DNA from 2 places in the Pseudomonas sp. P5_B3 genome. Region 1 is predicted to be linked to the other one. Evidence: riboswitches for the same ligand, from Rfam matches in the RefSeq annotation. Region 1 holds a riboswitch; the other holds the start of a gene.
What was found. A riboswitch is a leader RNA that binds a small molecule or an ion and turns the genes downstream of it on or off. The one in region 1 is predicted to bind cobalamin.

Region 1 (13,715 bases):
CAATACCGACCGATCCCCACGTATTCCTACAGGTGACCGCACAATCTTCAGCCTTGGCGCCGGCTACAACGTCACCGATGATCTGACCATCGACGTCGCCTACTCCTACCTGAAGGAAGAAGCTGTCAAGGTGGATCGCTCCAACCTGGTAGACAGTTACAGCGCCAAGTACGAAAACAGCGCCAACGGTTTCGGTGTCGGTGCGACCTACCGCTTCTGATGATTCCCGGCGAGCCTGAACCGCTCGCCATCGGAATCAAAAAAGCCCCGCTCTCCTCATGGAAGCGGGGCTTTTCATTTGTAGGAACAACCGGTCGACGCTCGAATGCTCGCGAAAACCTCAAGGCGTCTCGTACATCCTGAAAGCACGCGTCATCGTTCGCGTCCATCGCGAGCAGGCTCGCTCCTACATCAGGGGGTCGACACGAGCGGTGGCGAAGCCAGGGCTTTTTCCACCGCAGCGATGAATTCGGGATCATCCGGCTTGGTCAGGCTGGAGAAGTTGGCGATCACCTTGCCCTGGCGATCCACCACATACTTGTAGAAATTCCACTTCGGCGCGCTGGATTGACTGGCGAGGACTTTGAACAAGTGCGTCGCCTCTTCGCCGCGAACCTTTTGCGGCTCGGTCATGGTGAAGGTCACGCCATAATTGACGTAGCAGACCTTGGCGGTCTCGGCACCGTCCTTCGACTCCTGCTTGAAGTCATTGGACGGAACGCCAATCACCTCCAGCCCTTGACCCTTGAAGCGCTGGTTCAGCGCCTCAAGGCCTTTGAACTGCGGAGCAAAGCCACAGAAGCTTGCGGTATTGACCACCACCAACGGCTTACCAGCGAAGCGCTGGCACAAATCGATGGATTCCTTGGCACGCAGCTTGGGCAACGAGCCTTGCAAAAGATCCGGGCAGTCCGCCGCGTGAGCCAACCCGGTAAACGCGACCAGTAATGCGGGAACTGCCAGCCAGCGCATCAGCATGTCGGGAAATCCTTGAGCAATCGTCAGGGTTAGACGTTACTCGCCCCGCCATCGCGCTAGCAAGTCCCCATGCCCAACTGCAAAAGCGCCAGCCCGCCCTGATGCCAGCCCCACCACGACAACGCCAGCAATAAGGCGCATACGGCGGCTACAGCGATCCGCGGCCAGAGACTGTTCATATCGCACTCATTTGTGTTTGCAGGCGCGCCACCGGCCGTTCACGCACCGGCCAGTTCAGGGCGGCGGCCAACAGGCTCAGGAGAATCGCGACCTGCCAGATCAAGTCATAGCTGCCGGTACGGTCGTACACCACGCCACCCAGCCAGCCGCCCAGGAACGAACCGAGCTGGTGAAACAGGAAAACAATCCCACCGAGCATGGACAGGTTTCGCACGCCAAACAAGGTCGCCACCGTACCGTTGGTCAACGGCACCGTCGACAGCCACAAAAAGCCCATGGCCATGCCGAACAAATAGGCCGTGGTGGTGGTCACCGGCGCCCACAGGAACAACGCAATGACCACCGCCCGCAGCAAATACAAACCGGTGAGCAAACGCGGCTTGGACATGCGCCCGCCAAGCCATCCTGCTGTGTAGGTGCCGAAAATGTTGAACAGGCCGATCAGCGCCAGCACCGTGGTGCCGACCGTCGCCGGAAGATGCTGATCCACCAGATAGGCCGGCAAGTGCACACCGATGAACACCACCTGGAACCCGCACACAAAAAAGCCGAACGCCAGCAGCCAGAATCCGGAGTGGGAGCAGGCTTCGCGCAGTGCTTCGCCAAGGGTCTGTTCGTGGCCCAGGACGGGCAGCGGCTTGTCCTTGAGCATACTCACCAGCGGCACGATCAACGCCACCAGCAAGCCCAGCACCAGCAGCGCCGCGGACCAGCCAAGCCATCCGATCAAACCGAGGGTGCCGGGCAACATCGCGAACTGGCCGAACGAACCGGCCGCACTGGCGATCCCCATGCCCATGCTGCGTTTTTCCGGCGGCACCGCGCGGCCGACTACACCCAGAATCACCGAGAACGACGTACCGGACAGTCCGATGCCGATCAGCAGACCGGCACTCAGGGACAAGGTCACCGCCGAGTCGGAGAGCCCCATGCAAATCAGCCCGGCCGCGTACAGGACGCCTCCGATCAGCACCACTTTCGCCGCGCCGAAGCGGTCGGCCAGCGCGCCGGTGAATGGCTGAGCCAGGCCCCAGATCAGGTTCTGCAGGGCGATGGCGAAGGCAAAGACTTCACGGCCCCAGCCGAACTCGGCACTCATCGGTGCCAGAAACAGCCCGAAGCCATGTCGAACCCCCAGAGACAACGCAAGGATCAGCGCACTCCCCAACAGAACCCAGCCGCATGTACGCCACATCGATGTCATTGTTGTTCTCCGGTAGCGGGTATATACCCGCTTAAGATCGAAAAAACCGGCATCATGCCAGTTCATCCAGCAGCTTCAGTAAGATTTCGCGCTTCTCGGCCCCCAGGCGATCGATCAAACGCTGCTGTGCGGCTTCCCAGGCCGGCAAGGCAGCCTTCAGACGCTCTGCCCCGGCCTCGGTCAACAGGACGATGCGGTTACGCATGTCCTCGCCCTCGACCAGCGTCACCAGGCCGTCACCCTCCAGCACCCGTAAATTGCGACCCAGGGTGCTGCGATCCAGGCCCATGGCCTCGGCCAGGGTTGAGATGCTCGGGTGATCCAGACGCTGCAGGTTGCACAGCAAAGAATACTGCGCAACGTTGATCCCGAAGCCGTCGAGAGCGCCGTCGTAATGCCTGCTGACGCCACGGGCGGCGCGACGCAGGTTGATGCATAAACATTGGGAATCGAGCATGGTGCGTGTATATACCCGCGAGTCGGTTAAATCAAGTGACATGGAGTTTGTTCAGTGATCAGGCGGTGTCCCGAAAATCGCTTTCGCGAGCAGGCTCGCTCCCACAGAGATTTTCGGTGTGCCCACTATTGTGTCAACAAAACTGAAACCCTGTGGGAGCGAGCCTGCTCGCGAAGAGGCCGGAACATTCACCACTACGGCGCTAAGGCTAATGCCAATCCAACCAACACCCCTACCTCCAGCAACTCCAGCATTGCACCTGCCGTATCGCCCGTCGTTCCACCCAGCCGCCGCAACATCACCTGGCGCAGCGAGACAAACCCCAGCACTGCCAACACCACCGCCAGCGCACCGCTGACGCCTGCGATCAACACACAGGCCAGTGCACTGACCGCCAACACCTGTCTGCCCGCCGAACGCGGAAGATGGTCGGCCAATGCCTGGCCCAGGCCACCGGCACGCACATAGGGCGTAGTCAGGAACAAACCGAGCAATGCGCTGCGACCGATCAACGGCACGATGATCAATGCCAGCGAATGCGGCTGTTCGATCAGCGCCAGCAGCGCGGTGAACTTGAGCAACAACACCAGCACCAGCGTCACCACGGCGATCGGCCCGCTGCGCGGGTCTTTCATGATGGTCAGCGTACGCTCACGGTCGCCAAAACCGCCGAGCCAGGCATCGGCGCTGTCCGCCAAGCCATCGAGATGCAATCCGCCACTGAGCAGCACCCAAACGCTCAGCAACAGCGCCGCGTGCAACAACATCGGCGTGCCCAGTAACAGCCAGTTGACTGCCCACAGAATCGCGCCAAACAGCAATCCCACCAACGGATAAAACAGCAGCGACCGCCCCAGCTCCCGGGGCTCAGGCATGCCGGGCAGGCGTATCGGCAGGCTGCTGAGAAATTGCAGGGCGATCCAGAATGGCAGCATGGTCAGAGCACTTCCTTCAACAGGCCCGCAGGCTCCACTGTCAGCGAAAACAGCGCGCCATGCCCGATCTCAACGTTGAGCAGTTGCTCTCGCGGCAGCCCTCGCGCTTGTGCCAGCAACAGACGCATCACTCCGCCATGGCTGATCAGCAGAATGCGCTCACCGGTACAGGTCGCATGCAAGCGCTCCAGCGCTGCCAGCACCCGTGCCGAAAAGTCTGCAACCGGCTCACCCTGAGGCGGCGTGAACGAATAAGGATCGGCCCAGAACAAACCCAGCGCCTGCGCGTCGGTTTCCATCAACGCCGCCGCGTTCTGCCCTTCCCAAGCGCCGAAATGCAACTCTTGCAGGTCTTTGTCCAGTTGCACCGGCACGCCCAATTGCGCACCGAGCTCCTCGGCAAAGCGTGCACAACGCTTTAACGGCGAACTGACCAGCCGGTCCCACGGGCCTTGTCCGACCACGGCGGCGCGCATCTGCGCCCAGCCCAAATCGGTCAACGCATCATCGATGCTGCCACGCAAGCCGCCGCCGAGTTCAGTTTCACCGTGACGCAACAGATCCACGCGCAAGGTCATGCCGGACGATCTGCCACGGCGGCTTCGGCGAAGGTCGCCATCTGACCGTGCAGGTCGCACGCCAGGCGCAGCAGCGGCACAGCCAATGCCGCGCCACTGCCTTCGCCAAGCCGCAGGCCGAGATCGAGCAACGGCTGCGCGTTCAGGGTTTCCAGCACATGACGATGCCCTGGCTCGGCGCCGCGATGACCGAACAACAGCCACTGACGACACTCTGGATTCAAGCGCACCGCAACCAGCGCCGCGACACTGCAAATGAAACCGTCCACCAGCACCGCGACACCCTCCTGGGCACAGGCGAGATAGGCACCGACCAGCGCGGCGATCTCAAAACCGCCGAGGTTGAACAGGGTCTGCAAGGCGTCGCCACGCTGCGCGCCATGCAATGCCAGGGCGCGCTCGATCACCTGCGCTTTGTGGCTGACACCTTCGGCATTAAGCCCGGTGCCAGGCCCGGTCAGATGCACCACCGGGCAATCGAGCAGCGCGCACGCCAGGGCGCTGGCGGCGGTGGTGTTGCCGATGCCCATTTCGCCACCGATAAACAACTGCGCACCGCTGGCGATGGCCCGCTGCACGCTGTCACGACCGGCTTGCAGGGCGAGTTGCCCCTGGGCCTGGGTCATGGCCGCCCCCTGTACAAAGTTTGCCGTGCCCGGGCCGACGTTCAGGTGACGCACGCCCGGCAGGCTCAGCGACGGCGTTACCGTGCCAAGGTCAACCACCTCGAGGGAAGCGCCCAACTGCCGCGCCAATACGCTGATCGCCGCACCGCCACTGACAAAGTTGTGCAGCATCTGCCCGGTCACTTCCTGAGGAAACGCCGACACCCCCTCAGCGACCACACCATGGTCGCCGGCAAAAATCGCGATCCATACCTGATCCAGACTCGGCTTGACCCGTCCCTGCAACCCCGCCAGTTGCACCGCCACCAATTCCAGCTGACCGAGGGAGCCGGCGGGTTTGGTCAGTTGCTGCTGCCGCGCCTGCGCCTGTTCGACCGCTTGGGTATCGACCGGCTTGCACGGGTTCAGCCACCAGGATTGAGTCATAACGCAGTTCCTTTCAAAGTCAGGGGCAGGCCGGCGACGGTCAGGACGACACGCTGACAGCGCTCAGCCAGAGCTTGATGCAGCCAACCGGCTTCATCGACATAGAGGCGAGTCAATTCGCCCAGCGGCACGACACCCATTCCGGTCTCGTTGCTGACAAAAATGATTTCACCCGGCAGCGACGCCAGGCAGTCCAGCAAGGCATCGCGCTCGGTTTGCAAGCGCGCGGCATCGTCGAGCATCAGCAGGTTGGTCAGCCACAGAGTCAGGCAATCCACCAGCAGGCAGCGGTCGGCGCGGGCGGACTCTCGCAGCACCCGAGCCAGTTCCACCGGCTCTTCGATCAATGCCCATTCGGCAGGACGACGGGCGCGGTGATGGGCCACCCGCTCGCTCATTTCTCCATCGAGTGGCTGGCTGGTGGCGATGTAGGTCACGGCCAGCGCGCTGTCGATGGCGAGTTTTTCAGCCAGGCGACTCTTGCCGGAGCGGGCGCCGCCGAGGATCAGTTGGAGCATGGTTATTTCCTTGAAATCTTCAGGGAGGCGACGGCCCCCTTCGCGGGCAAGCCCGCTCCTACAGGGTTATGAGGTGTACCCAATATCTATGATCGACGCAGATCAACTGTAGGAGCGGGCTTGCCCGCGATGAGGCCATGACAGGCGCCTCAAATCCCGCAGAGCTGTCGCAACAGCCCGGTATCCAGATGCTTCTCCACCAGATCCGCCAGTCGTTCGATATCACGCTCGCGCAAGGCGTGGTAATCCACGTCCTGCACCTCCTGCAAACCCGCCCAGCGCAGCAGCGCACTGCACGCCGCCGGCGATTCGAACAGCCCGTGCAGGTAGGTGCCGAAAATCTGCCCGTCAACACTTTGCGCACCATCACAGCGACCGTCATCCAGTTGCACGGCAGCATTTTCCAGCGCCGGTCCGGTGGTCACGCCGGCATGAATTTCATAGCCCGCCACCGGCGCATCTTCCAGCGCCAGGCGACCACGCACATTACGCAACTGCTTCTCTTGTTCGAGCTGGGTCTGGAACGCCAGCAGCCCCAAACCGGCACTGGATCCCGGTGCACCTTCGAGACCCAGCGGGTCATGCACCTGCTCACCGAGCATCTGCAGGCCGCCACAAATTCCCAGGAGTTTCCCGCCGTAACGCAGATGCCGGGTGATGGCGGTGTCCCAGCCGTTGGCCCGCAGGTACGCGAGGTCGCTGCGCACGCTTTTCGAGCCGGGAAGGATGATCAGATCGGCGGGTGGAATGGCTTGGCCAGGGCCGATGAATTGCAGGTCCACTTGCGGATGCAGGCGCAGCGGATCGAAGTCGGTGTGGTTGCTGATGCGCGGCAGCACCGGCACCACCACCTTCAGCACCTGTTCAGCCTTATCGGCCTGGCGCTGATCGATGCCGTCCTCGGCCTCCAGGTGCAGGTCCATCACGTACGGCAGCACGCCAATCACCGGTTTGCCGGTGCGCTCTTCGAGCCAGTCGAGACCGGGTTGCAGCAACGCGATATCACCACGAAAACGATTGATGATGAAGCCTTTGACCCGCGCCTGTTCGCTCGGCGACAGCAGTTCGAGGGTGCCTACCAGGTGGGCGAAAACCCCGCCGCGATTGATATCGGCAATCAGCAGCACCGGGCAATCCACCGCTTCGGCGAAGCCCATGTTGGCGATGTCACCTGCCCGCAAATTGATTTCCGCCGGCGAGCCTGCGCCCTCGACCATCACCAGCGGATACGCCGCGCTCAAGCGCTCGTGGGAGGCCAACACCGCTTGCAGGGCGATGGTCTTGTAGTCGTGATAGGCGACGGCGTTCATGGTGGTGACGGCGCGGCCATGGACGATCACTTGGGCACCGGTGTCACTGTTGGGCTTGAGCAGCACCGGATTCATGTCGGTGTGCGGCTCAAGGTTCGCGGCCTGGGCTTGGACCGCCTGGGCGCGGCCAATCTCGCCACCGTCGGCGGTCACCGCACTGTTGAGTGCCATGTTCTGCGGCTTGAACGGCACCACCCTGACGCCCTGGCGCGTGGCCCAACGGCACAGCGCGGTCACCAGCGTGCTTTTACCGGCATCCGATGTGGTGCCCTGCACCATCAGCGTGGTCATTGGTTTTCCTTGGCGAAATCTTCGAATGCCTGCGCCAGTCGCACCCAGGCGGCTTCGTCACCGGGCAAGCCGAATCGCAGGCTGCTGTTGTGCGTGAACAATCGCAGGAGAATGCCGCGCCGGGCCATGAATTCCTGCAGTTCTTCGGCGCGCTCGGTGATCAGCCACTGGAACAGCGCACAACCGCCCTGAGGCTGGAACCCTTGTTGTTCCAGCATCGACGCAAGGCGCTCGCTGGCCTCATCCGCGCGCACCCGTTGCCGCGTCTGCCCTTCGGTATCGCGCAGGCAGGCCTGGCCCACTACCCGGGTTGCCCCGCTCACGGCCCACGGCCCCACTTGTTCAGCCAGCAACTTGAGCAACTTGCGCTCGGCCAGCACAAACCCCAGGCGCACACCGGCCAGGCCGAAAAACTTGCCGAAGGAGCGCAGGACGATCAACCCGACTTGATGGGCAAACGGCGCCAGGCTCAGTTGCGGCGTGTTATCCATGAACGCTTCGTCCACCACCAGCCAGCCACCGCGCTGGGCCAGCCGCGCGTGCCAGTCGAGCAGGCGACTGGGGGTGAGGCTCAGGCCTGTGGGGTTATTCGGGTTGACCACCACCAGCACATCGAAACTGTCGATAAAGAAGTCGACTTCGTGCTCCAGCACTTCACGCACGATGTAGCCGTTACGACGCCACGCTTCAGCGTGCTCGGCATAACACGGCGACAGCACGCCGACCTTGCCTGCCCGACGCAATCGCGGCAGCAGCTGGATTGCCATTTGCGAGCCGGCCACCGGCAATGCCTGCAAGGTGCCGTAGTAATCACAGGCGGCTTGCTCCAGGCCATCGTCCGCTTCCGGCAAACGAGCCCAGGCCCGCAGCGGAATATCCGGCACCGGGAACGGCCAGGGCGCAAGGCCCGTCGACAGGTCCAGCCAGTCGGCTTCCTCTATGCCGTATTCGAGCGCCGCCTTGCGCAATCGCCCACCGTGCTCAAGCATAAAATTCGGCCCCCAGGCAGAGAATCAGCAGCCATAACCATACCCCGCGCTGGACCAATTGCCAGCCTCGGTCAATGGAGTCGGCATCCGCCGGCACACCTTCGCCCAACTGTGGACGCTGATGCAGTTCGCCGTGATAAATCGCCGCTCCGCCCAATTCGACGCCAAGGGCACCCGCCCCTGCCGCCATCACCGGGCCAGCGTTCGGGCTGTCCCAGGTCGGGCCCTGGGTGCGCCAGCATTTCAACGCCAGCCGGGTTTTACCCAGCAGCGCGTAAGTCAGTGCCACCAGGCGCGCAGGAATGTAATTGAGCACGTCGTCGACCTTCGCCGCCGCCCAGCCAAACCGTTCGAAGCGCTCATTGCGATAGCCCCACATCGCATCCAGGGTATTGCTCAGGCGGTAGAGCACCACGCCCGGCGCACCCGCCACGGCAAACCAGAACAACGCCGCGAACACTGCGTCGCTGCCGTTCTCCAGCACCGACTCGGTGGCGGCACGGGCGACTTCGGTTTTATCCAGATCACTGGTTTTACGGCTGACCAGATAACTCACGCGTTTGCGCGCTTCATCAAGATCATCGCCGCGCAATGCCTTGGCCACAGGCGTGACGTGCTCACCGAGGCTGCGCATACCGAGGGCGCAATAGAGCGCGAGAATCTCGACGATCCAGCCGACATAAGGCGCCCAGGAGAATGCCGTGACCAGCAATGTCAGCGGCAACACGGCAATCACCCACGCAGTGACGCCATGACTGCGCCAGCCGCGACCGCCACCATTGAAGCGTTGCTCGATGCGCTCGGCAAAACGGCCGAACGCCACCAGCGGATGCCAGCGTTTGGGTTCGCCCAGCAGCGCATCCAGCGCAACCGCGGCGACACTCAACAACGCCACACTCATTGACTCACTCCCCAATAATTTTCATACAGCAATTCATGTAGCGGACGCGCCTGCGCCCAGCCTTCGAGCACCAGCATCGGTGCCGGATAGAACTCCTTCACCGGCCCCAGGCACAGCACGGCCAGAGGCTTGGCTCCAGGTGGCAACTTCAGCAAATCGGCCAGGGCTTGCGGTTCGAACAGCGACACCCAGCCCATGCCCAGCCCTTCGGCGCGGGACGCCAGCCACAGGTTCTGGATAGCACAGGACAGCGAGGCCATGTCCATTTCCGGCAGCGTGCGGCGGCCGAAGATATGCTGCGCGCGATCGTCCATCAGGGCGGCGACCAGTACCTCGGCGCAATCGTTGATGCCTTCGACCTTGAGCTTCATGAACTCATCGCTGCGCTCACCGAGGGCTTCGGCGGTGCGAATGCGTTCTTCTTCCACCAGGGCCTGGATTTGTCCGCGCAAGGCGCGATTACTGATGCGGATGAAGCGCCAGGGCTGCATCAGGCCGACACTGGGCGCCTGATGTGCCGCCTCGAGCAGGCGTCGCAGCAATTCGGGCTCGACGGTGCCGCCGCTGAAGTGGCGCATGTCGCGGCGTTCGGCGATGGCGCGGTAGACCGCAGCGCGTTCGGCTTCAGAGAATGCGTTGTCGGTCATGGCCTCTTCGCGGGCAAGCCCGCTCCCACAGGGTTTTGGTCAGGCGCAAACAGCGCGGCAATCGCCGAGGGGTTAGACGGAAAATAAAAGTGCACATAAGAAGCAGTCATCCGCCCCTCACGATAGACCGCCTCTGCTCCACGCCCGCCGTTAGGGCTCAAACCCCGGGCAATCGGCGCCAGTTCAGTGGTGGTCAACGAATGGTGATAGGTGTGCCCGCGCAGCGAACCTTCTGGCAGTTCCACCGCCTGCAACGCCAGCGCGGCCAGACGCTTTTGCATCACCGCATCCCCGGCCAGCAAGCCAACCAGTTCAGCGCGAGTGCCCTCGACATCGGTCAGGGAATCTAGCAGATACAGCATGCCGCCACACTCGGCGAGCAAGGGTTTGCCTGCCCGGTGGTGAGCGCGAATCGCATCGAGCATCACGGTGTTTTGCGCCAGCGCGACATGGTGCAGCTCAGGGTAACCGCCCGGCAGGTACAGGCTGTCCGCCTCCGGCAACCCACGGTCGCGGATCGGCGAGAAGAACGCCAACTCGGCGCCCATCGCCCGCAGCAGATCCAGGCTCGCGCCGTAGGTGAACGCGAAGGCTTCATCACGGGCGACGGCAATGCGCACACCGGCCAGCAGCGGTGCGGCTGCGATGACATCAGGGGCGGCGAACTCGACCGCCGGCGGCAGAGCGACCTCGCAACTGCTGGCCAGGGCATCGGCTGCCGCGTCGAGGCGCAGGTCGAGATCGTTCAACTCACTGGCCTGCACCAGCCCCAGGTGCCGACTCGGCAATTCGATCCCGGTTTCCCGGGACAGCGCGCCGTACCAGCGCAGACCTTCAGTCAGGCTGCCTTCGAGCAGTTGCGCATGGCGCAGCGTGCCGACGCGATTGGCCAGCACGCCGGCGAACGGCAAGTCCGGCTGATAACGCGCCAGCCCCAGAGCCAAAGCGCCGAAGGTCTGGGCCATGGCGGTGCCATCGATCACACCCAGCACCGGCACACCGAAATGCCGCGCCAGATCGGCGCTCGACGGCGTACCGTCGAACAGCCCCATAACGCCTTCGATCAGGATCAGGTCTGCTTCAGCGGCGGCTTCCCACAGCAGCCGGCGACTTTCTTGCTCACCAACCATCCACATGTCCAGTTGATACACCGGCGCACCGCTGGCGCGCTCGAGAATCATCGGATCGAGAAAGTCGGGGCCGCACTTGAACACGCGGACCTTGCGCCCCTGATTGCGATGCAATCGGGCCAGCGCCGCGGTGACGGTGGTCTTGCCCTGGCCAGAGGCCGGCGCGGCAATCAGTACCGCCGGACAGTGTCGAGGCTGACTCACAATTCGACGCCTTTCTGCGCTTTGATCCCGGCCTGGAAGGCGTGTTTGATCACGCCCATTTCGGTGACGGTGTCAGCCATCTCGATCATTTCCGGCTTGGCGGCACGCCCGGTGACCACCACGTGTTGCATCGGCGGCCGGGACTGCAAGTCACTGAGCACCTGATCGAGATCGAGGTAGCCATGCTTGAGGGCGATGTTCAGTTCATCCAACACCACCAGACCGATGGACGGATCGCACAGCAGTTGCCGGGACACCGCCCAGGCGGCTTCGGCGGCGGCGATGTCGCGCTGGCGGTCCTGGGTTTCCCAGGTAAAGCCTTCGCCCATCACATGAAAACGCACCTGCTCGGGAAAGCGCCGGAAGAACAACTCTTCGCCCGTGCTGTTACGGCCCTTGATGAACTGCACCACGCCGCATTGCATGCCGTGCCCCATGGCGCGGGCAAGCATGCCGAAGGCCGAACTGCTCTTGCCCTTGCCGTTGCCGGTCAGCACCAGCAGCAGGCCACACTCGTTCGGGGAATTGGCGATGCGCTCGTCGATCACGGCTTTTTTGCGCTGCATGCGCGCCAGATGGCGTTCGTCACGATCGGGGGTATCAGTCATGGGGGAGCTCTCCGTTGAGGCAGGAATAACGGCGGGCAGGCACAAAAATAGAAGGCAACAAGCCTGGCATCGCCCACCGTGACGCCGCTGGATGAATCAGGCCGGTCTCCGGGCTCATGAGTGGCCGCGGGGCCAGACTGCGCGCCTTCCCGCATCGAATCGACACAGTGGCATCAGCACAGTTTTCACTCATTTACCGTTGCGGGGGCAGCGCCGGAATTGCGGGCCTTCGACCAATAGAAGGACTCACTCACCGGCTTCCCTGTTTCACTCTGTCGACCCAAGCCACAGAGCACCTGAAACAAGCCGCGAAGGTTAGAGGGTTGGGGGTGGAGCGTCAATTAAAGCCGGGAGGCGATCGACCGATTGACTGCCATCAATCAATAAACTGACGTCAATCTTGTGCCACACTCCCAGCAGTGATATCAAAGAGCCACAACCTCACAACACAACAACAAGGGTGAGCCCATGCAAGGCATGATCATCAGCAATCCAAAGCTGGAATTCCTGCGCCCGGTGCTTGAGCGCTGGTTCGAATGCATCGACCGTTACAACGCCGTCCGCGGTGATGGCGACACACCGTACTGGCACGACGAAAAAGCCAATCTCGGACTGCTGTCTGCCGCCGCCTGGATGGCCGAGATGGTCACGCTGCAACAGACACCAACCCGCAAACAGACCGACGAAGGCGAGCGCAACAGCCGCGCCGACCTGTTCCTCGCCTCGCCGGAAACCCGCGCCTACATCCAGACCAGCCAGCGCTGGCCACGGGTCAACAGCCTCAACCTGTCCCAGGCCCTGCTCGATATCGCCAGCGATGCGAAGCGCCTGAGCCACGCCAGCGACCTGAAACTCGGCTGCCTGTTCGTCGCCCCGCAAAAAGCCCAGCAAGGCGCAACGCCGGAAGAACTCCAGGACATGGTCGACGACCTGCAAAAGGAACACACCTGCGCGGTCGCCTGGTATTTCCCTTATGCCTACCGCAAGTTGCGCAACGAAGCCGGCAACTATCACCCCGGCATTGCGGTGCTGTTCAAGGAAGCTCGCGGCTGAGGCATTGAACCATCGCACGACAACGCTTCTCTATGATTAGAACAAGGCATTCGTAGGGAAGACCAGCATGCGCACGCCCCCGCTCGCTCTCGTTGTCGCGCTCTGCACAGGGCTCGCCGCTTGTGGCGAGACCTCTCGCCTGCAAGTCTCCGACGGCACCGGCCCGTCCCCCCGACTACCAGAACCCGACAAGACCCTGGTTCCGACCGTGAACATCGCCCCGGCCATCGGTTGGCCGCAGGGCGCAAAACCTGTCGCCGCCACGGGCACTCAAGTGGCCGCTTTTGCCGAAGACCTGGATCACCCCCGCTGGCTTTATGTGCTGCCCAATGGCGATGTGCTGGTGGCGGAAACCAATGCACCACCCAACCCCGAAGACGGCAAAGGCATTCGCGGCTGGGTCGCGAAAAAAGTCATGGAGCGCGCCGGGGCCGGCGTGCCCAGCGCGAACCGCATCACTTTGCTGCGCGACAAGGACCACGATGGCGTCGCGGAAACCCGCACGGTGTTTGTGCAAAATCTCAACTCCCCCTTCGGCATGACGCTGGTCGGCAATGACCTGTATGTGGCCGATACTGATCGCCTTCTGCGCTTTCACTATGAAAGTGGCGAGACGCAGATCCAGTCACCACCGATCAAGGTGATTGACCTGCCGGGCGGCCCGTTGAACCACCACTGGA
Region 2 (17,289 bases), on a different contig from region 1:
TTCGATACCGGTGGCCACCGCGAAGATGTTCGGGTCGAAGATGATGTCTTCCGGCGGGAAGTCCACTTCGTTGACCAGAATATCGTAGGAGCGCTTGCAGATTTCTTTCTTGCGCGCTTCGGTGTCGGCCTGGCCGGCTTCGTCGAAGGCCATCACCACTACCGCGGCGCCGTAGCGCTTGCACAGTTTGGCGTGATGAATGAACTGCTCGACGCCTTCTTTCATGCTGATCGAGTTGACGATGCCCTTGCCCTGGATGCATTTCAGGCCGGCTTCGATCACTTCCCACTTGGAGGAGTCGATCATGATCGGCACGCGGGAGATGTCCGGTTCGCCGGCAATCAGATTGAGGAAGGTCACCATGGCCTTCTTCGAATCGAGCATCCCTTCGTCCATGTTGATGTCGATCACCTGGGCGCCGGCCTCGACTTGCTGCAGGGCGACTTCCAGGGCTTCGGTGTAGTTGTCCTCGCGGATCAGGCGGGCGAACTTGGCGGAACCGGTGATGTTGGTCCGCTCGCCGACGTTGACGAACAGCGAACTGCGATCGATGGTGAACGGCTCAAGGCCCGAGAGGCGGCACGCCTTGGGAATGTCCGGAATCTCGCGCGGCGCATAACCGGCCACGGCCTTGGCGATGGCTTCGATGTGGCCCGGCGTGGTGCCGCAGCAACCGCCGACGATGTTGAGGAAGCCGCTCTGGGCGAATTCTTCGATGACCTTGGCGGTTTCCGATGGCAGTTCGTCGTACTCGCCGAATTCGTTCGGCAGGCCGGCGTTCGGGTGCGCGGAAACGTGGGTGTTGGCCTTGTTCGACAGCTCTTCGAGGTACGGGCGCAGTTCGCGGGCGCCGAGGGCGCAGTTCAGGCCGACGGAAATCGGCTTGGCGTGGGCCACGGAGTTCCAGAAGGCTTCAGTGGTCTGGCCGGACAGCGTGCGGCCCGAGGCGTCAGTGATGGTGCCGGAAATCATGATCGGCAGTTCGACGCCCAGTTCTTCGAACACGCCCTGGACGGCGAAGATCGCGGCCTTGGCGTTCAGTGTGTCGAAAATGGTTTCGATCAGGATCAGGTCGGCGCCGCCTTCGATCAGGCCTTTGGTGGATTCGGTGTAGTTCTCCACCAGCTCATCGAAGGTCACGTTGCGGTAGCCGGGGTTGTTCACATCCGGGGACAACGAGCAGGTGCGACTTGTAGGGCCGAGCACGCCGGCGACGAATCGCGGCTTGTCCGGAGTTTCCAGGGTCTTGGCGTCGGCGACCTTGCGCGCCAGGCGAGCGCCTTCTACGTTTAACTCGTAGGCAAGGCCTTGCATGCCATAGTCAGCCAGGGAGATCTGGGTGGCGTTGAAGGTGTTGGTTTCCAGAATGTCGGCGCCAGCGTCCAGGTAGGCTTTTTCAATGCCGCCAATCACGTCCGGGCGAGTCAGTACCAGCAGATCGTTGTTGCCTTTGACATCGCTTGGCCAGTCAGCGAAGCGTTTGCCACGGTAATCCTGCTCTTCGAGCTTGTAGCTCTGGATCATCGTGCCCATACCGCCATCGAGAATCAGGATGCGCTCTTTGAGGGCGTGCTTGAGAGCTTGAAGGCGAACGCTGCGATCGGACATTTGGACTACTCGGTAAGACCATGACGAAGGGCAGGGATGATAGCAAACCTGTGCGCTTTTAGAGCATGACTCGGTTTTGCATGAATATCGTTCATGTTGGCAAGGGTGACAGACCGGTAGAATCGCGGCGTTTTTTCAGGATTCAGGACCAGGGACATGTCGTATCGCTTCGTCATCGGCACATTGCTGTTGTTTTTAAGCTGGGGCGCTGTGGCGCAAAGTCCGGCGATTTCTTCCGTCATTTCATACAGCCGCGACATTCAACCGATCTTCACTGAAAAGTGCGTGGCCTGCCACGCCTGCAACGACGCCGCCTGTCAGCTCAATCTGGGCAGCGGCGAGGGCGCGGCACGTGGCGCGACGAAAGTCCCGGTCTACGACGGGGACCGCCGGCAGGCTGTTGCGCCGACCCGACTATTCTATGACGCCTCCGGCAAACAGGCCTGGCAGCAAAAGGGCTTCTATTCGGTGCTCGATGCCCAGGGCAGCCAGGCCGCATTGATGGCGCGGATGCTGGAACTGGGCCACAAAACCCCATTGCAGCCCAACGCCAGGCTGCCGGAAGACATCGTCCTGGGCCTGAACCGGGAAAACATGTGCGCCATGCCCGGGGAGTTCGACGGCTACGCCGCCAGGCATCCGAAGGAGGGTATGCCGCTGGCAGTGACCGGCCTGACCGACCAGCAGTACCAGACGCTGCAACGCTGGCTGGCGGCAGGGGCGCCCATCGACCGGCAGGGCCTGGTCCCGAGCGCCAAAGAAGCCCAGGAAGTGATCCAATGGGAAAGCCTGCTCAACTCCCCGGGCGCCCGGGAAAGCCTGGTGGGGCGATGGCTGTACGAGCACTGGTTCCTCGCCCATCTCTACTTCAAGGATGGCGAGTCCGGGCATTACTTCCAGTGGGTGCGTTCGCGCACCCCGACCGGCCAGCCGATTGACCTGATCAACACCCGTCGCCCGAACGATGATCCGGGCACGCAGTTCTACTATCGCTTGTGGCCGGTGCAGGGCGTGATCGTGCACAAGACCCACATCACCTATGCGTTGAGTGCGGCGAAGCTGGCGCGGGTCAAGAGCCTGTTCTACAGCGGCAACTGGCAGGTCGACGCATTGCCGGGCTACGGGCCGCAGAGCCGGGCCAACCCGTTTGCCACCTTCGAAGCGATTCCGGCCCAGGCGCGCTATCAGTTCATGCTCGATAACGCCGAGTACTTCGTGCGCACCTTTATCCGTGGGCCGGTGTGTCGCGGTCAGATCGCCACGGACGTGATCCGCGATAATTTCTGGGCGTTTTTCCAGGCGCCCGAGCACGACCTGTATGTCACCGATCCGAACTATCGCGGGCAGGCCACGCCGTTGCTGGCGATGCCGGGGCAGAACGATGATGTCGGCAGCGTCCTCAGCCTGTGGCACGACTACCGCGACAAGCGTAACGAATACGAAGCCTTGCGCCGGGACAGCTACGCCGATGAGCCGGCGCCGAGCTGGTCGACCCTGTGGGCCGGCAATGACAATGCGCTGCTGAGCATCTTCCGCCATTTCGACAGCGCTTCTGTGACCAAAGGCCTGATCGGCGACGTGCCGCAAACCATTTGGCTATTCGACTATCCGCTGCTGGAGCGCACCTACTATCAACTGGCAGTGAACTTCGATGTGTTCGGCAACGTGTCCCACCAGGCCCAGACGCGGCTGTATTTCGACCTGATCCGCAATGGTGCCGAGCAGAATTTCCTGCGCCTGATGCCCGCCGATTCCCGGGATGGCTACCTCGACGACTGGTATCAAAACAGTGGCAAATTCAAGATGTGGCTGGACTACGAGTCCATCGACGATGACAAGCCGACTGCGTTGAGTCTTGATTCGCAGGATCCCAAGCGGGATTTCGCCCGGCAATTGCTGGCCCGTTACGGCGATCTCAATGCCAGGCCCGACCCGATCAATCGCTGCGACGGCGCTTACTGTTCGCGGCCGAACATCGATCCGGACCTGCAAAGTGCCGAGCAGGCGCTAAGCCGCCTGACTTCCCGTCCGGCGGCCGGGTTGAAAGTGATTGATCAGCTCCCGGAAGCGACCCTGCTGCGCATCGAAACCAGCAGCGGCAAGCGTGAGGTCTACAGCCTGTTGCGCAACCGTGCCCACAGTAACGTCGCATTCCTGCTCGGTGAATCGCTGCGCTATCAGCCGGGGCTCGACACCCTGACGATTTTCCCGGGTGTGCTCAGCAGCTATCCGAACTTCATGTTCAACATTCCGGCCGGGCAAGTGCCGGACTTTGTGGATGCGATGGAAAGCGCCAAGGACACCGACAGCTTCGAGAAAATCGTCGAACGTTGGGGAATACGCCGCAGCCATCCGCAATTCTGGGTTTATTTCCATGACCTGAGCCGCTACATCCAGGAAACCGATCCGGTGGAAGAGGGCGTGCTGGACATGAACCGCTACGAGAATCTCTGATCTACCGCAGACCCCCTGCGGGAGCAAGCTCGCTCCCACAGGGATATTGGTGTTTCTTTTCCCGACAAAAATACTAGGACTTTGTCCGGCGCATTGATTGGCGTAAACTGCGTCCAAGCCTGCGAGGAGTTTCCATGACCGCTATTACCATCACTGACGCCGCCCACGATTATCTGGCTGATCTGCTGTCCAAGCAGAACACCCCGGGCATCGGCATCCGCGTCTTCATCACCCAGCCTGGCACCCAGTACGCCGAAACCTGCATTGCCTACTGCAAGCCGGGCGAAGAAAAACCCGAAGACACCGCGCTGGGGCTGAAAAGCTTCACCGCGTACATCGACCACTTCAGCGAAGCCTTCCTGGACGATGCGGTTGTCGACTACGCCACCGACCGCATGGGCGGCCAGCTGACCATCAAGGCGCCAAACGCCAAAGTACCGATGGTCAACGCCGACAGCCCGGTCAACGAGCGCATCAACTACTACCTGCAAACCGAGATCAACCCGGGGCTGGCCAGCCACGGCGGTCAGGTCAGCCTGATCGACGTGGTCGAAGACGGCATCGCCGTCCTGCAGTTCGGCGGTGGTTGCCAGGGCTGCGGCCAGGCCGACGTGACGCTGAAGGAAGGCATCGAGCGCACCTTGCTCGAGCGCATTCCCGAGCTCAAGGGCGTTCGTGACGTGACCGACCACACGCAGAAAGAAAACGCCTACTACTAAGGTGTTCGCTGCGAAATCAAAAAACGGCGCACCGTGAGCGCCGTTTTTTTATGGGTGAAATTTACTGACGCCATCGCGAGCAAGCTCGCTCCCACAGTTGACCGCATTTCAATGTGGGAGCGAGCTTGCTCGCGATGGGGCCCTACGGGCGATACAAATGAGCATGCCCCGCGCGATACAGCGACGACTCACTGAAGTGGTCACTACCCAGCACCCGACCCACCAGAATCAACGCCGTACGGCGAAAGCCCTTGGCTTCAACCTTCCCGGCAATATCCTCGAGCGTTCCCACCACCCAATCCTGATCCGGCCAGCTCGCGCGGTGCACCACCGCAATCGGGCAATCGGCGCCGTAATGGGGCAGCAGTTCCTCAACGATCTTCGCCAAGTTATTAACCCCCAAGTGGATCGCCATGGTCGCGCCGTGTTGCGCGAGGCTGGAGAACTCCTCTCCGGTTGGCATGGTGGTCTTGTCGGCGTAGCGCGTCAGGATCACGCTCTGGGATACGTCCGGCAGCGTCAGTTCTGCGCCCAAAAGCGCGGCGCAAGCGGCTGTGGCCGTTACGCCTGGGACGATTTCGAACGCAATGTTCAGTTCACGCAGATAGCGAATCTGTTCGCCAATGGCGCCATACAGGCTCGGATCGCCGGAGTGCACCCGGGCAACATCCTGGCCTTTGGCGTGGGCGCTCTTGATCAGGTCGATGATCTGTTCCAGGTGCAGTTCGGCGCTGTTGACCACCTGTTCGGCACAATGACCTTCCAGTACGGCGGCAGGCACCAGGGAGCCGGCATAAATGATCACCGGACAGCTGCGAATCAGCCGCTGGCCCTTGACGGTAATCAGTTCGGGGTCGCCGGGACCTGCGCCAATGAAGTAGACGGTCATCGTCGGTTCCTGTGGGGAAAAAGGGACTGAGCAGGGCTTCAGATGAAGAGTGTTCATGATCGAAGGCGGGGATTATCGGTTTTTTACGCAGCGCCGGCCAATGCCAAGGTTGCCTGAGCATATTTTTGTCGTGGAATCAGCAGTTTTGCCGGGGCCTGGGCCAGTTGTTCCGCCAGGGCCAGTGCGGCGCTTTCCGCCACGCCGTAGCAACCGGTGCGTTCAAACGCTATTTGCGATTGATGACTGAGTTGCGGTTCATATGCGGCCAGTTGTTCACTGCTGAAATACATCAACTCCAGGCCAAGCTGCTGAGCCAGTTCGATTAGCGCAGGTTCGTCACGCTTCGAGTCGATGCTGGCCAGGGCCTTGATTTCATGACGAGCAATCTGGTGCGCCTCCAGTGCCTGATCGAGCAGCGCCAGCAACGTGCTGACGGGGCAGCCCCGTTGGCAGCCCAGGCCGACCACCAGGGTCGGTGCTGTGCTGACGTCAGTCATGCGTGGTATTGTCCATCGCTTTTACGACGGAACAACCAGGCGCTGATCAGGCCCAGGGCCAGCCAGAACGCCACGTTGGTCAGTTGCGAAGCGACTTTGAACTGGGTTTCCAGCGCCTCTGGAGCGAGCATCGAATGCACTTGCGGTTGCGGTGCGCCAATCACATGAGGAACGGCAAGGATTGCCACACCGAGGACTTTCATCAGCCAGTGACGGCTGAATACGATCAGGGCGATACCGACGGCGGTGGAGGCGGCGGTGCCGATCCACCACAGTTGCCGTTGTGCCAGATCGGCTGCGGCAGTGCCGGGCAATTCAGGTGGCAGGCCGAGCGTCGGTGCGAGCACGAACGTCGCATAACCGGCCAGGCCCCAGAGCAGGCCCTGGGAGGTTTTGGTCGGCGCACGCAAGGTGTACAGGCCGGCGAGCATCAGGGCGAAACCGACCGCTACCACCAGATTGCCGCCGGTGGTCGACAGCACGCGCTGCCAGCCGTCTTCCGGCTCCCAGGCTTGCGCATCGTGAGTGTGGGCAGCCATCGCACCGTCGGCGTGCTCATGCATTTCAACAGCGGCCGGTTCGGCTTTTTCGTAAGTCTCGGCCTGCAATATCAGCGGAGCGACCCAGAAGCTTTGCAGCAGGGTCAGCAGCAGGGCGGCCAGCAGCCCGGTGAAACCTGCGGTTTGCGCAATACGCTTGATCATGTCGACAGCTCTCAATGGCACGGGAACGCGGAGCTGTGACGGGTATCGTGGGCGGCGTTGTGCACTGCTTCGATGTGCGAGAAACCGGCGAAATACACCAGGCACGCACCCAGGATCGACGCGCAGACGGCGGCGCTCAGACGTTGGGTCAGGGTTGAGGTGGTGCTCGCGGATGTGTGTTCGGCGCTGCTGATGATCGACATGGCGTTTCCCTCTGGTCTGTCAGCGGGGAATAAGAGCGCATGCAAACCCCCGCACGACCAGCCGCGCAGAGGTTCAAACAGCGCCCGCCCACCGCGGGTTTGTTGGTTCAGTGATCGTACTGGTCACTTTGTGTTGCGGGCCGGTCTCCGGGCTCACGAGGGGCGCAGGCGTTTGCCTGATCCTGCAAGCGCCACCTTCCCATGCCGTAGTGGCACAGTGGATCTGACGCTTCGCTCGCTTACCGTTGCGGGGGCAGCACCGGACTGACATGGCTTAAGAGTAAAGCACATGATTCACCGGTTTCCCGTTTCACCCTGTGAAGGGCACCCGTAACAAAGCGTGTAGGAGAGCATGGGCGGGGGCTGGGCGTCAATTGGCAAGGGTTCTCAACTCGCAACCGGGTCGACCCAATCGCGAGCAAGCTCGCTCCCACATTTGACCGCATGCTCCTGACAGAACTCGATCCCCTGTGGGAGCGAGCTTGCTCGCGATGGCGTCATTTCAGGCACTAGAGACCTCAGCATGAACATTGACCCGCCCCAAGACCATGCGTAGCCTTGCGCTTTCGAGGTTCTTCGGCGTTTGTCGAAGCTAAGAAGGGAACGCGGTCGATGCCGCGGCTGCCCCCGCAACTGTGAACGGTGATGTTCGTTGCCACGCCACTGCTGACTCAATCCATGAGGCCGGCGGGAAGGCGCAGCGAATGCCAGGCTCAAGGCCGGCGCACCGTCAGCCAGGAGACCTGCCTCGTTACAGATTCTCAATTTCAACCGGGCGGGGTGATCCGGTGGCGAACTCTTCAGGCACGCGCGTCCGCGTTGCCGGTCGTCGTCCCGTATGCCCGCCACCTAAGCCATAGGGCATCCGATGAAAACACTGTCCAAACTCCCTGTCACCATCGTCACTGGCTTTCTTGGCTCGGGCAAGACCACGCTGCTGCGCCACATGCTCGACAACGCCCAGGGTCGCCGCATCGCGGTGATCGTCAACGAATTCGGTGAGTTGGGCATCGACGGCGAAATCCTCAAGCAATGCTCCATCGGTTGCACCGAAGAAGAAGCCAAAGGCCGTGTCTATGAACTGGCCAACGGCTGCCTGTGCTGCACGGTTCAGGAAGAATTCTTCCCGGTGATGCGCGAACTGGTGGCCCGTCGCGGCGATCTCGACCATATCCTCATCGAAACGTCCGGCCTGGCGCTGCCCAAGCCGCTGGTGCAAGCCTTCCAGTGGCCGGAAATCCGCAGTGCCTGCACGGTGGATGCAGTGATCACCGTGGTCGACAGCCCGGCCGTCGCCGCCGGCACCTTCGCCGCGTTCCCGGATCAGGTCGACGCCCAGCGCAAACTCGACCCGAACCTGGACCACGAATCGCCGCTGCACGAACTGTTCGCCGACCAACTGGCCAGCGCTGACCTGGTGATCCTCAACAAAACCGACCTGATCAACCCGGCGGACCTGGCCCGTGTGCGCCTGGAAGTCGCCGAGGAATTGCCGCCAGCGGTGAAAATCGTCGAAGCCAGCAGCGGTCGCCTGCCGCTGGACGTGCTGATCGGCCTGGGTGCCGGCTCCGAAGAGCACATCGACAGCCGTCACAGCCACCACGACCATCATCACGATGGCGACGACGATCATGATGACCACGATCACGACGCCTTCGATTCGATCTCCATCGAACTGCCGCAAGCCGATGAAAGCCTGCTGATGGACGCGCTGACCCAACTGGTGGTCCAGCACGGCATCTTGCGAGTCAAAGGCTTCGCCGCCGTTCCGAACAAACCGATGCGCCTGCTGATCCAGGGCGTGGGCACACGTTTCGACAAGCACTTCGACCGCCAGTGGGGTGCTGAAGAAGCGCGAGTCACCCGTCTGGTGCTGATCGGCCAGGAACTGGATGCCACGGTTCTCGAAGCGCAATTGCGCGCCGCGCTCAGCGTGTAAGCCATGCACCTGCTCAGGACCCAGCCCGGCGGTTTCGTGTCGGATGACAACATTGCCGACCTTGGACAAACCCCCGCCGAGCTGGTGATCCTGTGCAGCGGCGACTCCAGCCTGGCGCTGCTCGCCGAAGCGGCGCAGCAATTGCCCGACGATTACCCGAGCGTGCGCCTGGCCAACCCGATGCAGGTGCAGAACCATGCCTCGGTCGATTTGTACGTCGATGAAGTGCTGCGTCACGCAAAGGTGATCCTGATTTCGCTGCACGGCGGTATCGCCTATTGGCGTTACGGCATCGAGCGCCTGGTCGAACTGTCGCAGCGCGGCGTGCAGGTGATTCTGGTGCCGGGCGATGATCGTCCGGACCCGGAGCTCAGCGACCTGAGCACCGTCGGCGCCGAGGACCGCGACCGGCTCTGGCAGTTTCTGCGCCAGGGCGGCATGGGCAACGCCCTCGATTTCTTCCGCTGCCTGGCCAACCGCTGGCTGGCCCGTGATTACACCTGGGGCGAGCCGCAGACCCTGCCACGCACGGCGATTTACCATCCGCACAAACACGCAGCCGCGCTGAGCGACTGGCAGGCCGGCTGGCACGCCGATCAACCGGTGGCGGCGGTGCTGTTCTACCGCTCGCACTTGCAGGCGGCGAACACTGCTTTTATTGATGTTTTTTGCCAGCGCCTGCAGGCGGCGGGGTTGAATCCGTTGCCGATTGCGCTGGCCAGCCTGAAAGAGCCCGGTTGTCTTACCGTGGTCGAGGACTGGCTGGATGAGACCAGCGTCTCGGTGATCTTGAACACCACCGGCTTCGCCCAATCCAGTCCTGAAGCACCCCATCTACGGCCGTTTCGCCGCAATATTCCGGTGATCCAGGCGATTTGCGCCCAGGACAACGAGCCCGGTTGGCGCGCCAGCGAACAGGGGCTTGGCCCCCGTGACCTGGCGATGCACATAGCCTTGCCTGAGCTGGACGGACGCATCATCAGCCGCCCGATCAGTTTCAAGGACCTGGCGTGGCGCAGTGAGCGCAGTCAGTCGGATGTGGTGTGCTACCGGGCCCAACCTGAGCGTATGGATTTCGTTGCCGAACTGGCCCGGCGCTGGGTCGATCTGGCGCGGGTGCCCAATGCAGAAAAACGCATTGCCTTGATTCTCGCCAATTACCCGACCCGCGACGGCCGCATCGGTAACGGCGTCGGCCTAGACACCCCGGCAGCCGCGCTGAATATTCTGCGGGCGCTGCATGCCGAAGGTTATCCGTTGCCGGCTGAGTTGCCGGACAGCGGCACAGCATTGATCCAGCAGTTGCTGGGCGGCGTCAGCAACGATCTCGATACCCTTGACCTGCGTCCGTGCCAGCAGAGCCTGGGGATGGATGATTATCTGGCGATGTTCAATGCACTGCCCGAAGCCAATCGCGCGGCGGTGCTCGAACGTTGGGGCGCACCGGAAAACGACCCCATGTGCCGCAGCGCACGGATGATGATCGCCGGCCTGCGCTTCGGCCTGACCTTCGTCGGCATTCAACCGGCCCGGGGTTACCAGGTCGACCCGAGCGCGGTGTATCACGACCCGGACCTGGTCCCGCCCCACGGTTACCTGGCGTTTTACTTCTGGCTGCGCAACACCTACGGCGCCCACGGCGTGATCCACGTCGGCAAGCACGGCAACCTCGAATGGCTGCCGGGCAAAGGCGTGGGGCTCTCGGAAAACTGCTGGCCGGATGCACTGCTCGGGCCGTTGCCGAACATCTATCCGTTCATCGTCAACGACCCGGGTGAGGGCGCCCAGGCCAAGCGGCGCACCCAGGCGGTGATCATCGATCACCTGATGCCACCGCTGACCCGCGCCGAAACCTACGGCCCGCTGCGCAACCTCGAGCTGTTGGCCGACGAATATTACGAAGCGCAGTTGCTCGATCCGCGCCGCGCCCGCGAGTTGCAGCGCGACATCCTGCAACTGGTGCGCGACACGCACATCGACCGTGAACTGCAACTGGAGGAGCAGCTCGACGGCGATGCCGATGCAGCGATCTGGTTGCCGCGACTCGACACTTATCTGTGCGACTTGAAAGAGTCGCAGATCCGCGATGGCCTGCATGTGTTCGGCGAGTCGCCCACCGGTCGTTTGCGTATCGATACGTTGCTCGCGTTGTTGCGTATTCCACGGGGCGATGGCCGGGGCGCGCAGTCGAGTCTGCTGCGGGCACTGGCCAAGGCTTTCGAACTGGGTTTCGACCCGCTCGATTGTGCGCTGGCCGAACCGTGGACAGGGCCGCGCCCCGAGGCTCTTGAGAACATCAGCGAAGAGACCTGGCGTACGGCGGGCGATACCCGCGAACGCCTGGAGTTGTTCGCCGCGCAGTTGATTTCGGACGTTTTGAATAGCACCTGTAGGAGCGAGCCTGCTCGCGATGGTGTGTCAGCCACATTGATGTTAACTGATACACCATCGCGAGCAGGTCGGAACGCCGCACCGTCGCTCCTACAGGGGGCAGGCTGGGCAGAGGTGAGCGCCATTATCGATGGCCTGCGCGAGGTGGTCGCCCCGCGTCTGGACGCCTGCGGTCCGGCGGAAATGTGCGGTCTGCTAGACGCCCTTGGCGGTCGCTTCGTCCCGGCCGGTCCCAGCGGCGCGCCGAGTCGTGGGCGTCTGGACGTGCTGCCCACCGGGCGCAATTTTTACTCGGTGGACGTGCGCAACCTGCCGACCACCACGGCGTGGCGCATCGGTTTCCAGTCGGCCAACCTGATCCTCGAACGGCACCTGCAAGACCACGGCGATCATTTGCGCCAGCTCGGTCTGTCGGTGTGGGGCACCGCGACCATGCGTACCGGCGGCGATGACATCGCCCAGGCGATGGCGTTGATGGGCGTGCGCCCGGTCTGGGCGACCGGCAGCCAGCGGGTCGATGATTTCGAGATTCTGCCGCTGAGTTTGCTTGACCGTCCGCGGGTGGACGTGACCTTGCGTGTTTCCGGGTTCTTCCGCGATGCCTTTGCCAATCTGATTCGCTTGTTCGACGCGGCGGTGCAAGCGGTGGCCGACCTCGATGAGCCGGACGACCTCAATCCGCTGGCGGCCAAGGTGCGCGCCGAGCGTGCAGCTTTGCTGCAGACGGGGCTCGATGAAGACGCGGCGCGACGTCAGGCCGGCTGGCGGATTTTCGGCGCCAAGCCCGGTGCCTACGGCGCAGGGGTGCAGGGTGCCATCGATGGTCGCCTGTGGCAGAGCCGCGAGGATTTGGCCGAGGTTTACCTCAACTGGGGCAGCTATGCTTACGGCGGTTCCGACGAAGGCACCGCCGCCCGCGAACAGTTCAGCCAGCGCCTGAGCCAGGTACAGGCGGTGCTGCAAAACCAGGATAACCGCGAGCATGATTTGCTCGACTCCAACGATTACTACCAGTTCCAGGGCGGTATGCTCGCAGCGGTGGAAAGCCTGAAAGGCGAGGCCGCGGCCAGTTATCATGGCGATCACAGCCAACCGGACCTGCCGAAGATTCGCACCTTGAAGGAAGAGCTGAACCGGGTGATCCGTTCCCGGGCCGCCAATCCGAAGTGGCTCGAAGGCGTTAAGCGTCACGGCTACAAAGGTGCGTTCGAAATGGCCGCGACGGTCGATAACCTGTTCGCCTTCGACGCCACCACGCAGTTGATTGATGATCACCAGTACGCCTTGCTGGCGGATGCCTATTTGCTCGATCCGGACACTCGGGATTTTGTCCGTGAACACAATCCCCATGCCTTGCGCGACATGACCGAGCGCATGCTCGAGGCGCAACAGCGCGGGATGTGGAAGGAGCCCGGTGAGTACCGAGAGGCGCTGGAGAATTTGTTGCTGGATATAGAAGAAGACAGCTGACGCACTTAAACCTGTGGGAGCGAGCTTGCTCCGGGCGGCGTTCCGACGATGACATTCGTTCAGTCGACAAAAATGTTGCCTGACATTCCGCCATCGCGAGCAAGCTCGCTCCCACAGGGATTGGGGCGCCGGTGAGATCACCGACCATGACTGAGATAAAACAATGACCGACACCCCGCACTTTCCCCTCTCCGCCGTGGTCGGTGCCGACGACTTGAAGCTGGCCCTGTACCTGACCGCCATCGACCCGAAAATCGGCGGCGTGCTGATCGAAGGCCCGCGGGGCATGGCCAAGTCGACCCTGGCCCGCGGTCTGGCGGACCTGCTGGCCAGCGGTCAGTTCGTCACATTGCCATTGGGTGCCACCGAGGAGCGCCTGGTCGGCACCCTTGATCTCGATGCGGCGCTGGGCGAAGGGCGCGCACAGTTTTCCCCCGGCGTACTGGCCAAGGCTGATGGTGGCGTGCTCTATGTCGACGAGGTCAATCTGTTGCCTGATCACCTCGTTGACCTGCTGCTCGATGTGGCTGCCAGCGGCACCAATCTGGTGGAGCGTGACGGCATTTCCCATCGGCATTCGGCGAAATTCGTGCTGATTGGCACCATGAACCCGGAAGAGGGTGAACTGCGCCCGCAACTGCTGGACCGTTTCGGCTTGAACGTCGCCCTCGGAGGCCACACCGCGCCCGTCGAGCGAGGTCAGATCATCCGTCGTCGCCTGGATTTCGACAGTGATCCGCAAGGTTTCTGTGCCGAATGGGAGTCGGCGCAGGCGTCTTTGCGCGAACGTTGCCAGAACGCACGCAATGCACTGGCAAGCATTCCCCTCGACGACCAGGCGCTGGCACAGATTACCGAACGCTGCTTTGCCGCGGGCGTCGATGGCTTGCGCGCCGACCTGGTCTGGCTGCGTGCCGCACGGGCTCATGCCGCCTGGCGCGGGGCGAAGGCCATCGCCGAGGAAGATATCGACGCCGTCGCCGAGTTCGCCTTGCGCCATCGTCGTCGCGAGCACTCAGCACCGGCTCCTGCGCAATCCCAAGCGGCGCAACCCTGCGCGCCGCAGAACGCCAATCCCGGCGAAGGGCAGGGCCAGTGGGGCGAATTGCCCGCCCAGGCGCTGGCGGTCGGCGCACGACGTGAAGTGCCGAGCTGGCCAAAAAAGCCCTAGGCATTCGCCCTCGCTCAGACGCGGGGGCGAATGCCAGACCCCGGGCCGGGCGGCTGGACCACGGCAAACAGGGCAAGCGTCATGCAGCACGTAGCGGTTCGATCAACTGGCCAGGCACCTTGCTTAATGGTCGGCCCCGTCAGCGTGCTGATCTGTTGTATCAACTGCGCACCCGTTCGCCCCATGAACTGTGGCTGGTGATTGTCGATGCGTCGGCTTCGACCCGCCGTCATCAGGCGTTGAGTGATGCCAAAGGCTTGCTGGCGCAGCTGTTCGATGATGCCTACCGCCAACGTGCGCGCCTGGCGTTGCTGACCGCCAGCGGCTCGGTGCCCAAGTGGCAGGTGCAAGGGTTGAAGGCTTCCAACGGTTTGCGCCATTGGCTCGATGGGCTCGGCGCAGGTGGTGGAACGCCGTTGCTGGCGGCGCTGGGTGAGGCGAGGCACTGGCTGACCGCGCGGCAAAAACGCTTTCCGGCGGAACAGCAAAGACTTTTATTGGTGACCGATGGGCGGCTGAAGGACTGGTCCATACTGCCGGCAATCGAATGCCCAGGTCTGGTGATCGACATCGAACGCGGGCCGATTCGTCTTGGGCGCAGCAAAGTTTTGGCTGCGCAGCTGCAATCGGATTATCGACATATGGACGAGCTGCTTCCAGGCTGAGCATTGCGCTGTCTGTGCTCGCGAAGGCATCAATCCGGTTTCGGGTCGTCAGGGTAAAAAATTCATCGACGATCTATGCTCACCGGGCAAATCCATCACAGGAGTGAACCATGCGTATCCTGGCCGTCAATGAACAGGGCGATTTTCGCGTCAAGGCTTACGCCGGCACCAATGGCGTGCTGTTGGCCATGGACCTGGCCGAATCCCGTCGCATTGGCCTGTTGGGTTTTGCCATTGAAAAACAGCAGGGCAGCAAACCCTGGATGTTTCTGTTCAATAGCCTGACGTTCCCGGACAAGGACCATACCTTCCCCCAGTTTCACGCCACGCCCAGCGATATCGCACCGTTACAGAAATTCCGCTGGGCCGATTACGCGGTCAATCCGGGGATGACGATCCATTATCGGGTCTACCCGGTCTACGGCAGCCACAATGCGCCACAACTGGGTGAGTGCCTGGAGGTAACGGTCACCTCCGACGATGGCCATCCCGGCAACCAAAGTGTCAACTTCAACCGCGCAGTAGCCGCCAGTCAGGCGTTCGAGCGCAAGTTTCCCGATCTCGATGCACTCATTGGCAAAAGGAACAAGCTGCCCATCGAAGCCTGGCCCGAAGCCCCGCGTAGATGGTTGGAGAACGGTTTGCTCGGGCGCTTGTTGGGGTTTATCGCGCGTGCTGTCGATGGCCAGTGGGCGCTGGATATCGCCATCTATGAGTACCAGTTACAGGTGATAGTCGACGCAGTGGAGGCTGCGCTGGAACGCGGCGTGAAAGTTCGCGTCCTTTATCACGCGCAACCGGGCGAAGACACTACCGCCTTGAACGAGGTCAGCCTGAAAAATATCCCCCAGGCGAACAAACGCGGGCGGGTCACCCACAATATCTTTCACAACAAGTTTATGGTCTTGAGTCGGCTCGACGCAGCGGGGCAGCATCAACCCGAAGCGGTACTCTGCGGCAGTACCAACTTCACCCCCAACGGTGTTTACCGTCAGGCCAACGTGGTGCATGTGCTGGACGATACGCGGCTCAGTACCCGTTATCTGCAAACCTTCGAGCAGGTCTGGAGCACGCCGGCAGATGTCGGCGCCACGCGGCAATGGATCACGCAGCACAACCCGATGGATCCGACGCAGGCACTTTTCGCCGGGTTCTCGCCGCGCTCGGGCGGGGGTGACCTGGATGAGTTCGTCTCGATCATCAATGCCGCGAAAAAGGACGTGCTGTTCGTCACTGCGTTCGCCTTGCCCGATGCCATCCTCAACGCCTTGCTCGGCTTGCCCCATGACGACATCCTGCGCTATGGCCTGCAAAACACCGCCAGCGAAATCACCGGGTTTCATGCCGACCGTACCGCTGAATTCACCACCGTTGCCCTGCTCGACAAAGGGCTGGAAGGCTGGCTCCAGGAAAGCAGGGAGGGTCAGAAGGGCAATATCCTGGTGCACACCAAAGCCATCGTCACTGACTTCACCAGTGATGCGCCGACGATCATAAGCGGTAGCCACAACCTCAGCGACGCAGCCAGCAACGGCAATGACGAAAACTATCTGATCATTCGCGGCGATACCGATCTGGCAGACCGTTATGGCCTGGAGTTGCTGCGGTTCTACGAGCATTACCGCTTTCGCTATTTCGCGAAAAAACTTGCGCTCAAGCAGGTCCAGCCGTTGGCGACGGATAACAGCTGGACTGATCACTATTACCGCGCGGGGGATCTACGGATGTTGTCGCGACTGCGGTTTACCGGCCAATAGCGATCCATCAGTCCGCGCTCATGGCCCGGCGATACTGACGCGTGCGTTTGGCGATGTATAACTGATCAATAATCAACGCCAACAACGCCGAAACCTTGGGTCGGGTGGTGCGCCCACGGCTCAAGCGATGCAGCTGGAACTTGACCACCGCCATGTTCGCCAACGCCGCCAGGGGCTTGCGCTTCCAGCGGATCGGCGGCAGCTGCGGATGAATGTCCCGGCCTTCGCGCCAGTGCTTGACCAGGTGCGGTTCCACGGCCAGCGCGGTGCCGATGCCGGCCATGGCGATGCCGCTGTCGAGGACCTGTTCGACGATTGCCAAACGCCGGATCCCGCCCGTCACCATCACCGGCATCCGCGCTACGCTGGCCAGTTCACCGGCCATTTCCAGAAAGTACGCCTCCCGCGCCAGGGTCCGGCCGTCGCGCGCTTCGCCTTGCATGGCCGGTGCTTCGTAACTGCCGCCGGAGAGTTCCAGCAGGTCGATCGGTTGTTCGTTGAGCCACTGGATTACCTGCCGTGCATCATCGGCATCGAAACCGCCGCGCTGGAAGTCCGCTGAGTTGAGTTTTACTGACACACAGAATTGCGGCGACACCGCCTGGCGAACCGCCGCGACGACGGACAACAGCAGGCGCGCACGATTTTCCAGCGAACCGCCCCATTGATCAGTGCGCCGATTGGTGAGCGGCGAAAGGAACTGGCTGATCAGGTAGCCGTGGGCGGCGTGGACCTGCACCCCGGTAAAGCCGGCTTTCTCCGCCAGTGCGGCGCTGGTGGCGAAGCGTCGGATCACCTCCTGGATGTCGTCCTCGTTCATGG

Region 2: it holds a riboswitch for cobalamin, as region 1 does, so the genes downstream of both, AC1DRN_RS08640 (CbtB domain-containing protein) here and cobO (cob(I)yrinic acid a,c-diamide adenosyltransferase) in region 1, are expected to answer to the same signal.

Annotation. Positions count from the first base shown of each region.
Region 1 covers NZ_JBFULI010000024.1:61,153-74,867, forward strand. The annotation lists gene AC1DRN_RS15675 (OmpP1/FadL family transporter) at 1-220, shown strand, start outside; gene AC1DRN_RS15680 (glutathione peroxidase) at 412-978, opposite strand; gene AC1DRN_RS15685 (hypothetical protein) at 1,035-1,157, opposite strand; gene AC1DRN_RS15690 (MFS transporter) at 1,154-2,362, opposite strand; gene AC1DRN_RS15695 (MarR family winged helix-turn-helix transcriptional regulator) at 2,415-2,819, opposite strand; gene AC1DRN_RS15700 (adenosylcobinamide-GDP ribazoletransferase) at 3,014-3,754, opposite strand; gene cobC (alpha-ribazole phosphatase family protein) at 3,757-4,332, opposite strand; gene cobT (nicotinate-nucleotide--dimethylbenzimidazole phosphoribosyltransferase) at 4,329-5,384, opposite strand; gene cobU (bifunctional adenosylcobinamide kinase/adenosylcobinamide-phosphate guanylyltransferase) at 5,381-5,902, opposite strand; gene AC1DRN_RS15720 (cobyric acid synthase) at 6,052-7,503, opposite strand; gene cobD (threonine-phosphate decarboxylase CobD) at 7,500-8,492, opposite strand; gene cbiB (adenosylcobinamide-phosphate synthase CbiB) at 8,485-9,393, opposite strand; gene bluB (5,6-dimethylbenzimidazole synthase) at 9,390-10,040, opposite strand; gene AC1DRN_RS15740 (cobyrinic acid a,c-diamide synthase CobB) at 10,037-11,374, opposite strand; gene cobO (cob(I)yrinic acid a,c-diamide adenosyltransferase) at 11,371-11,982, opposite strand; cobalamin riboswitch at 12,065-12,297, opposite strand; gene AC1DRN_RS15750 (hypothetical protein) at 12,451-13,035, shown strand; gene AC1DRN_RS15755 (PQQ-dependent sugar dehydrogenase) at 13,103-13,715, shown strand, end outside.
Region 2 covers NZ_JBFULI010000009.1:133,579-150,867, reverse strand. The annotation lists gene metH (methionine synthase) at 1-1,608, opposite strand, end outside; gene AC1DRN_RS08665 (fatty acid cis/trans isomerase) at 1,765-4,062, shown strand; gene nfuA (Fe-S biogenesis protein NfuA) at 4,197-4,781, shown strand; gene cobM (precorrin-4 C(11)-methyltransferase) at 4,924-5,670, opposite strand; gene AC1DRN_RS08650 (cobalamin biosynthesis protein) at 5,754-6,167, opposite strand; gene AC1DRN_RS08645 (CbtA family protein) at 6,164-6,871, opposite strand; gene AC1DRN_RS08640 (CbtB domain-containing protein) at 6,883-7,074, opposite strand; cobalamin riboswitch at 7,196-7,421, opposite strand; cobalamin riboswitch at 7,627-7,839, shown strand; gene cobW (cobalamin biosynthesis protein CobW) at 7,943-9,013, shown strand; gene cobN (cobaltochelatase subunit CobN) at 9,017-12,874, shown strand; gene AC1DRN_RS08625 (magnesium chelatase ATPase subunit I) at 13,038-14,045, shown strand; gene AC1DRN_RS08620 (vWA domain-containing protein) at 14,165-14,710, shown strand; gene AC1DRN_RS08615 (phospholipase D-like domain-containing protein) at 14,821-16,467, shown strand; gene AC1DRN_RS08610 (NADH:flavin oxidoreductase/NADH oxidase family protein) at 16,475-17,289, opposite strand, start outside.